Regions from separate parts of the Brevundimonas sp. GW821-FHT10A07 genome, predicted to be linked through region 1. Evidence: riboswitches for the same ligand, from Rfam matches in the RefSeq annotation. Region 1 holds a riboswitch; the other holds the start of a gene.
What was found. A riboswitch is a leader RNA that binds a small molecule or an ion and turns the genes downstream of it on or off. The one in region 1 is predicted to bind manganese.
Positions count from the first base shown of each region.

Region 1 (4,416 bases):
TCCGGGGCCTGGCCGGTTTCAGCGCAGGCGGCCGGCGCGAGCCGTCTGGCGCCACTCGACGCAAGGGCGGATCGTTACACACGAGCATCCGGATGTTCTGACGTTCACTCGCGAGGGCTGCGTCGGGCGGCCGAACCGGGTCAGCGGCACTCCACGGTGAGATGTCCGAGTTCGTGAACCGGCCGCAGCCGGGTTCGTATGGTTTCGCTGTCAACCGCTCCGGTGACGCTGACGATAGCGGCGTGAGCCTCGGGCCCGACCCGCCAGACGTGCAGGTCGGTGATCCGGGCATCGCCCGGTCCCTCCACGCAGTCCCGCACCTCGGCCTCGAGGGTGCTGTCCGTCGTGTCGAGCAGGACCGCGGCGGTGTCGCGCATCAGCGACCATGACCATCGTGCGATGACGATGGCGCCGACGACGCCCATCAACGGATCCAGCCAGACCCAGCCGAGGTAGCGCCCCGCCACCAGGGCGACGATGGCCAGCACCGACGTCAGGGCGTCGGCCAGGACGTGGAAATAGGCTGAGCGCAGGTTGTTGTCGCGATGGGCGCTGTGCCCGGAGTGATGATCATCATGGTGATCGTCATCATGGTCATGACCATGGTGGCCGTGGTCGTGATGGCCATGATGATGATGATGACCGCCCCCGGCCAGCAGCAGGGCGCTGACCAGGTTGACCCCCAGACCGAGAACGGCGACGAGCGTGGCCTGACCGAAGGCGACCGAGCGCGGATCGAACAGGCGCGCGATGGACTCTCCGGCGATCCCGAGCGCGACGATGCCCAGCACCAAGGCCGAGGCGAAGCCGGCGAGGTCGCCCACCTTGCCGGTCCCGAAGCTGAAGCGCCGGTTGGCCGAATGGCGCTTGGCATAGGCATAGGCCCCGGCCGCCACGGCCAGGGCGCCGGCATGGGTGGCCATGTGGAAACCGTCGGCCAGCAGGGCCATCGAGCCATAGACCATGCCGGCGATGATCTCCCCGACCATCATGACGGCGGTCAGGCCGACGACCCACAACGTCCGCCGCGCACTCTCATCGTGCGACCGGCTGAGGAAATGATGATCGTGGGTCAGATAGTCGAACTCGGTCGGGTTCATGTCGCGGGTCTTCACCTGGAATAGCGGCGGATGAGGAGGCTCAGTTCGTCAGCGCCGTTTTGGCGATCCGCCTCGCTCAGCCCGGGATCGGCGACGTGGTGACGAAGATGATCTTCGATCAGCTCTTCCAGCAATCCGCTCATGGCGCCGCGGGCGGCGGCGGCCTGCTGCAGGATTTGCGAACAGCCGGCCTCCGCCTCGATCGCGCGCTCGATCGCGCCGAGCTGGCCGGCGATGCGGCGGACGCGGGCGACGAGCTTCTCCTTGTTGGTGGAGGTGTGGGCCATGGGTACTCCCCTATAGTATCTTGCCGGAACGCGCGAGGGTGGTTAGAAGGCGCTTCCTGTTGGGGAGTAGCTTCCGGCATCTGATCGCCGGGGTCGGATCAACACACTCGCGTTTCGACGCGTGGTCCGACCAGCGGAACCACCGCCTGGCGAGACCAGCGCGTCCCACCACCGCACCGGCCGGGGAGGGAAGCGCTGTTCGTCGCCCGGTGGATGCCCGTCATGACTCCCCTTGCCATCGCTGTCCTGTCACTCAGCATGTCCACCGATGCTTTCGCAGCGGCGGTCGGTCGCGGCGCGTCGCACCGTCCGACCCTGCCCGGCGCGGTCAAGGCGGGTCTGGTGTTCGGTGTCATCGAAGCCATCACGCCCTTGATCGGCTGGGGGCTCGGCATGGTCGCCGCGGGTCTGGTCGAGAAGATCGATCACTGGATCGCCTTCGGCCTGCTGGCCGCCGTGGGCGGCAGGATGATCCGGGAAGCGACCCGTTTCCGACCGGGGGATGCGTGCGACGAGCCGCGCCGTTCCGGACCCTGGGGGCTGATCGTGACGGCGGTCGGGACCAGTATCGACGCCGCTGCCGTCGGGGTCGGCCTGGCCTTCATCGGGGCCAATATCTGGATCATCGCCGCCTCGATCGGGCTCACGACCTTCCTGCTCGCGACCATCGGCATGGTGGTCGGTCGTATGGTCGGCCGGCGCTTTGGCAAGGCGGTTGAGCTGTTAGGGGGTCTCGCCCTCGTCACGCTCGGCCTGACCATCCTGCTCGAGCACCTGGGCGTCCTCGGCGCCTAGGCGGCCTCCGGCCCGGGCTTCGCGCCCGGGCGGAGCCGGAGTTCGCGAGGGAATGGGTCTGGCGCGGATGTCGTCGGGCAACAGCGCGTCCATGACATAGAAGCCGTACCCCGCCAGTTCCCTGGCGACGCGGGCGATCTCATCCTGTCGACGCCCTGAGAGGTCGGTCTCAATGTCCGTCGGCTTGATCACGACAGCCCTCCTGCCCGAGCATCGGAGAGACGCCGTCGGGGAGGTTGCCGCAACTCAACAAGCTGTCATCGTCCCCCGTAGTGGAGGCCGCGGACCTGTCAGGCCGAAACACTGGCGCTCGGTCGACAACCACACCCTTTCGGTCCACGGCCCTTGCAAAGAGCAGATCCAGGGGAGGCGGATCAGTGGGGACGACAGGCCCGCCGGTCCGGCGGGCGAGCGCGCGGTCGGCACCGGCAGCCTGGGCCACGCGCGTTTTGAGACCGAGATGACCTGGACGGCACGAAGGACCGGTCCCAGGCAAGACAAGGACGCGCGAGAGCGACGGGAAGTGGCGTTCCCCGAAGGCCGTGACATCAGCTGCGCGATTGAGGAATGAACCCAGGGCAGCCGGGCCTTTCGACGGATCATTCGACGACGCGGGCGTGGGTAACTCCCGATCGAAGATCCTGATCAGCGCTCAGTGTAGGCGGGTAGGTCGGGTGCCGTGGAGGGTGTGGGATTGCGTTCGAGGTCGGCGATGAGCGCGTCCATCTCGGCGATCTCACGCTTTTGCGCCTCGATGATGCCGTCGGCGAGTTCGCGCACCCGCGGGTCGCGGATATGGGCGCGTTCACTCGTCAGGATGGCGATCGAGTGATGCGGGATCATCGCGCGCATATAGTCGACGTCGTTGACCGTCTCCTGACTGCGGACGAGCCAGAGCGATCCGGCGAACACCAGGACGGCTGCGCCGATGATGGCCAGGTTCAGACGCTTGTCCGTGTACATCTTGAGCATGAAGAGCAGCATGATGACGGCCATGACCGCGCCCATCACCAGCGCCATCCAGGCCCGGGTCTCGCTGAACCGTGCGTGGTCCAGCTGGTAGGTGTTCAGATACATCAATCCGAACATGACGAGTGTGGATGTCGCGATCATCGCGCCGAAGCGCAAATAGGTCTTGGTGTTCATGACAAACCTCCGTTCCTTCAAGTCCGGCCGAAACGGGTCGTAATCCCGAGGGTTGCCGGGGTGGAAAAAGATCGGCCGGACGGACGAATTCAACGACTGTCGGTGAGGGAATTCGACCTCGAAGACGTAATGCACCTGTCGTTCCGGGTCGCGCTGACTCGCCAGGTCAGAGACGAGGGTGCACGAGGCGCACCCGGCGAAAGGGCGTCAGACGGTCCCGCACGGGGGAGGTGTCCGGCCTTCGAAGCGTCGCCGGATCCAGCGGCGACCAGGTTTTTCCACACCCAGATGCAGCGCGGCGGCGGCGGCGACGGTGACCACGAACAGGCCCGCCAGTTCCAGGGGAGACATGTAGAAGCCGCTGTCGATCCCGCGAAGCTCTGATGCGACGCCCTTGTAGGCCACCAGCAGCGGCATGTGGACCAGGTAGAGGGCGAAGGAGGCCTCACCCGAGAAAGTCGCGAGGGGGGCTGACAAGGGGCCGTCTCCCGCGGCTCTGGCCAGCATGGACCATGTCAGAATCAGGGGCGCGGCGAGGGCGACCACTAACCGGTCGTCGAGACTAAACTGCATGGCCAGCAGCAGGCACAGGGTGGCAATCACACTGGCGTCAATGGCGACGCCTCGCGACCACCGCCATCGACGGCCCAGTCCATAGAGCGCCATGCCGATCAGAAACTCTGGAAGGATGCGCAGGATGCCCATGTCGTCCTCGGCACGCGGCAGCACCTTGCCGAACATCTGGCCATAGACGGCGTCGATCACGATGAAGCCGAGCGCGCCCAGCAACAGCAAGGCCCAGGGGCGGGTCTTCAACTTCATCGCGATCAGCGCATAGGCAGGGAAGAGCAGATAGGCGAACCATTCGGCCGAAAGCGACCAGGACGGACCGCTCCAGTTGTAGCCGACAAGGCTCGGAAACCAGGCCTGGACGAGCAGCAAGGTTTTGACGAACCCCTCGAGAGTGTAGGTGGTCGGGTCGTACTGGACCCCGGCGGCCCGGGCGACGATTACCATGACCAGGACTCCGCCCAGCACCGCCAGGTGCAGGGGGTAAAGCCGGGCGATGCGGGCGACGATGAAGCGCC
Region 1 covers NZ_JBWKNX010000022.1:62,906-67,321, forward strand. Annotated here, with positions in the region: gene dmeF (CDF family Co(II)/Ni(II) efflux transporter DmeF) at 141-1,100, opposite strand; gene AC07NC_RS15895 (metal/formaldehyde-sensitive transcriptional repressor) at 1,112-1,387, opposite strand; yybP-ykoY riboswitch at 1,440-1,604, shown strand; gene AC07NC_RS15900 (manganese efflux pump MntP) at 1,610-2,182, shown strand; gene AC07NC_RS15905 (DUF305 domain-containing protein) at 2,828-3,328, opposite strand; gene AC07NC_RS15910 (acyltransferase family protein) at 3,536-4,416, opposite strand, start outside.

Region 2 (4,416 bases), on a different contig from region 1:
ATCGTCTTCCTGTTGAGCCAGAGGAAATGGCTGTCGTCCGTCCTGCTGGCCCTGGGCCTGATCGGCGGCGTGATGCTCAGCGAGGGGCTGAAGGCGGTGTTCGAGCGCGAACGCCCGCCCCAGGCCCTGCAGGCGGTCGAGACGATCAACGCCAGCTTCCCCTCCGGCCACGCCCTGCTGGCGACGGTCTTCTACCTCAGCGTCGCGGTCATGCTGACGCGGGCCTTTCCGCGCCAGAGGTTCAAGATCTTCGTCCTGGGGGTCGGCATTCTGATGGCCCTGCTGGTGGGGCTGACCCGCATCTATCTGGGCGCCCACTGGGCGACGGACGTCTTCGCCGGCTGGGCCGTGGGCTCGGCCTGGGCCATGGTCCTGTGGCTGGTCGCCTATGGGATTGCGCGCTGGCAGAAGCGTCATCAGGCGCCCCTGCAGGACGAGCCGTCGCCGATGGAGCCTGAAACCGGGGACGATCCGACCAAAGTCTAGCCCCGCCTTGGCGTCGGACGCAGGATAGTCTGTCTTGAGACGCCGCCTCGATCTGAACAGAGCGGCGCGCAGACGGGAGATACGCCATGGACCACGCCGCCCTCTATGCCGAACGGCTGAAAACACCGGACCAGGCTGCGGCCCTGATCCGGTCGGGCGCCAAGGTCGCCATGGGCCTGGGCGTGTCCCAGCCCCCGGCCCTGCTGAAGGCCCTGGCCGAACGGGCCGAGCGCGGCGAGGTCGAGGATGTGAACCTCTATTATCTGCTCTCCACCGCCATCGCCGGCGAGACGGTGCTGCGCTACGAGTTGATGGACCGGATCCGGCCGTGGAGCCTGTTCCACAGCGCCGTCGAACGCCGGCTGGAGCAGCGCGCCTTCGAGGAGGGGCGGCCCAATCCGGTGCAGTTCATCCCGACCGGCTTCCAGCAGTCGCCGCGCCTGCTGTGCGACGAAGTCGGGGTGGATGCGCTGGTCTGCACCGTCTCGCCGATGGATGCGGACGGATTCTTCTCCTTCGGGACCAACACGGACTACGCCAAGCCGGTGTCGGAAACGGCCCGGACCATCGTGGTCGAAGTCAATCCGCACATGCCGCGCGTGTTCGGCGACTGCACCGTCCATGTCTCCAGGATCGCCGGGATCGTGGAACACGCCGCCCCCCTGCTGGTCGTGCCCAGGGCCGAGCCCCAGCCGGCCGACCTCGCCATCGGCCGGATCATCGCCGATCTGGTCGAGGACGGGGCGACGCTGCAGATGGGGATCGGCGCCCTGCCCAACGCCGTCTGCGACGCCCTGAAGGACCACCGCGACCTGGGGGTCCATACAGAAATGCTGACGCCGGGCCTGGTCGAACTGATGCAGGCCGGCGTCGCCAACCACGCCCGCAAGACCCTGCACCCCGGGGTCGGGGTCTTCGCCTTCTCGATGGGCGACCAGAACACCTATGACTTCCTGGACGGCAACCGCGGGCTTGAGGCCCATCCCGTCTCCTATGTGAACGACCCGGCGGTGATCGCCCACAATGCGAAGATGGTCTCGGTCAACGCCACGCTTCAGATCGACCTGAGCGGCGCCTGCTGTTCAGAGTTCCTGAACGGCCGCCAGTTCACCGCCTCGGGCGGACAGCTGGACTTCGTACGCGGCGCCTATGGGTCCGAGGGCGGCAAGTCGATCATCGCCTGCCATGCGACGGCGGCCAGGGGGACCTGTTCGCGCATCGTCGCCCGGCTGGACGGCCCGGTCACCACGCCCCGGAACGACGTCCACATCATCGTCACCGAACACGGCTGGACCAACCTGAAAGGCAAGTCGACCAGCGAGCGGGCCCGCGCCCTGATCGCCCTGGCCGCGCCCGAGTTCCGCGACGACCTGACGGCCGAGGCTGGGCGGCAGGGTCTGATCTGAGGCAAATCTTGCGAGTCGTTATCGACTTTTCATTTCCGGCGGCGCGTCCTAAACCCCGGCCCGTCATCGGGGAGTAGCCGCCCGCAACAATCAGCGGGGCTCGCGTCAACATGCTTCCTCTCCCGGAGAGGATGGCGCGGGAACGGTCCGGGACCCTCTTGGGGTCCGGATCACGGCAAGACCGGCGGCTTTCGCAGGGATGTCCACGCGGGGCCCGGCTGCGAACGCCACAGGTCCGTCCGCCGAGGCTCCCGCGCACACAGGTTCCTTCTTGGAAGCCTTTCTGATCTCGACCGGCCTGGTCTCCATCGCGGAGATCGGGGACAAGACCATGTTGTTGTCCATCGTCATGGCGGCGACCTGGCGACGGCCCACGCCCATCATCCTGGGCATTCTCGCCGCCACCCTGCTGAACCACGCCTTCGCGGCCCTGGCCGGCACGGTTCTGGCCCATTTCATCACCGGCGACTGGATGCGCTGGATCGTCGGCGTCGCCTTCCTGGGCTTCGCCGCCTGGGCCCTGATCCCCGATACCTTGGACGAACAGAAGGGCGAGGTTCAGCGCGGCTTCTGGGCCATCTTCTGGACCACCGCCTCGGCCTTCTTCCTGATTGAGATGGGCGACAAGACCCAGGTCGCCACCGCCATGCTCGCCGCCCGGTTCGAGAACCTGCCGCTGGTCGTGGCCGGATCGACCCTGGGCATGATGCTGGTCAACGGCCCCGCCGTCCTGCTGGGGGAAAAGGCGGCGAAGACCTTGCCCCTGAAATGGATCCGCCTGGCCGCCGCTGTGGGTTTCGCCGCGACGGGGTTGTGGATCCTGTTCGCCACATAGGAAGCCCCGCCCGAGGCTCGCAATCTGTCCGGCCTGGCCTTACCAAGAAGCCATGCGCCGTCACATCCGCCCCCTGCTTACGCTCCTCGCGCTCGCCCTGCTCAGCCTTCCGGCCGGCGCCAAAGCCGCCTCGCGCGCCTATGCCGTGGACGGCGACTGCGGCGGGCGGCCCGCGACCACGGTGCGGATGGCGCCGGGCTATTGCCTGGGCCTGATCTGGCAGGGCGCGGGGACTGACGGACCCCGCATGCCGCGCGGCCTGCTGCCCCTGCCCGGCGGAGACTGGCTCGTCACCGACCTGGGCGGGTGGGAGGCGGGACGCGGCGCCGTCTGGCGGCTGTCGTTCGGCGCCGACGGGACGGCGCGCTGGCGCAGGCTCGCCCAGGGGCTGTCCATGCCGCACACGGTAGCGCGGGGCCCGAACGGACGGATCTATGTGTCCGAGATGAACCGCATCCTGACCCTGGACCCCGATGCGGCCGATCCGGCGGCGACGGTGCGGACCGTGATCGGCGACCTGCCGGACAACCGGCTGCACGACAATCGCCACCCCCTGTCCAGCTTCGTCTTCGACGGCGACGGCGCTCTGCTGGTCAATGTCGGGGCGCCCAGCGACCGTTGCCTGGACGCGCGGGGTCGGCCGCGCACTGACGCCAAGGGCGCCTGCGCCGAAAGCGCCCGAACCGCCCAGGTGCGCCGCCACGCCTATCTGGGCGACGGCCGGTGGGCGCAGGACAGCACCGTCTTCGCCTCGGGCCTGCGCAACTCCATCGCCCTGGTGCGGCATCGGTCGGGCACGATCCTTCAGGGCGAGAACTCCGTCGATCTGACCACGCCCGACCATCCGTATGACGAGATCAACGTCCTGCGTCAGGGCGGCCATTACGGCTGGCCCTATTGCGTGGACCTGACGACGCCCCTGCCGGGCTGGAGCGCGGCCCAGGCCCGCTGCGACCGGCGCGACCGGCCGGTCGCCCTCTTGCCGCCGCACGCCGCGCCGCTGGACCTGATCTATTACCAAGGGGCGATGTTCCCCGAACTGCGCGGCCGGCTGTTGATGAGCTGGCACGGCTATCGTCGCGCCGCTGGACGGATCGTGGCGGCCGAGACCGACGCGCAAGGCCGCCCTCTGACCGACATCGGCGGACGTTACGCCATCTACCCGCGCGGCGCCCTGCCCTATCCGGCCGGGGCGCCCAGCGTGCGCGGCAAGGTGCTGACGCCGGGTTGGGACGCGGTCGCGGGTCGCCAGCCGCGCGGCTCGCCGGTGGTTCTGGCGGTCGCCGCCGACGGATCGATCTGGGTCACGGACGACCGCAGCCGGGCGATCCTCAGGATCGCCCGGTCGGAGATCGCCGACTAGGCCGGAACGGCGCGCCTACGCCCGCAGCGTCAAAGCCAGATGCTGCAACAGCATGATGGTCTTGGCGTCGCGGATGCGGCCGTCGGCGATCATGGCCAGGGCCTCGTCCAGCGTGGGCTCCAGCACCTCGATGTCCTCGCCCTCGTCCGGATGACCGCCGCCGTCGCCGATCTTCATCGACGGATCGTACTCGGCGACGAAGAAGTGCAGGATTTCGGTGACGGAGCCGGGGCTCATGAACGCCTCGAACACCTTGCGGACCGCGCCGAGACGATAACCCAGCTCCTCCTCGACCTCGGCGCGGATCCGCACCTCGGGCTCGGCGT
Region 2 covers NZ_JBWKNX010000026.1:10,111-14,526, forward strand. Annotated here, with positions in the region: gene AC07NC_RS16835 (phosphatase PAP2 family protein) at 1-486, shown strand, start outside; gene AC07NC_RS16840 (acetyl-CoA hydrolase/transferase family protein) at 573-1,892, shown strand; yybP-ykoY riboswitch at 1,948-2,064, shown strand; gene AC07NC_RS16845 (TMEM165/GDT1 family protein) at 2,164-2,727, shown strand; gene AC07NC_RS16850 (PQQ-dependent sugar dehydrogenase) at 2,780-4,090, shown strand; gene AC07NC_RS16855 (GDP-mannose pyrophosphatase) at 4,106-4,416, opposite strand, start outside.
Region 2: linked by a shared signal. The riboswitch ahead of AC07NC_RS16845 (TMEM165/GDT1 family protein) and the one ahead of AC07NC_RS15900 (manganese efflux pump MntP) in region 1 are both predicted to bind manganese.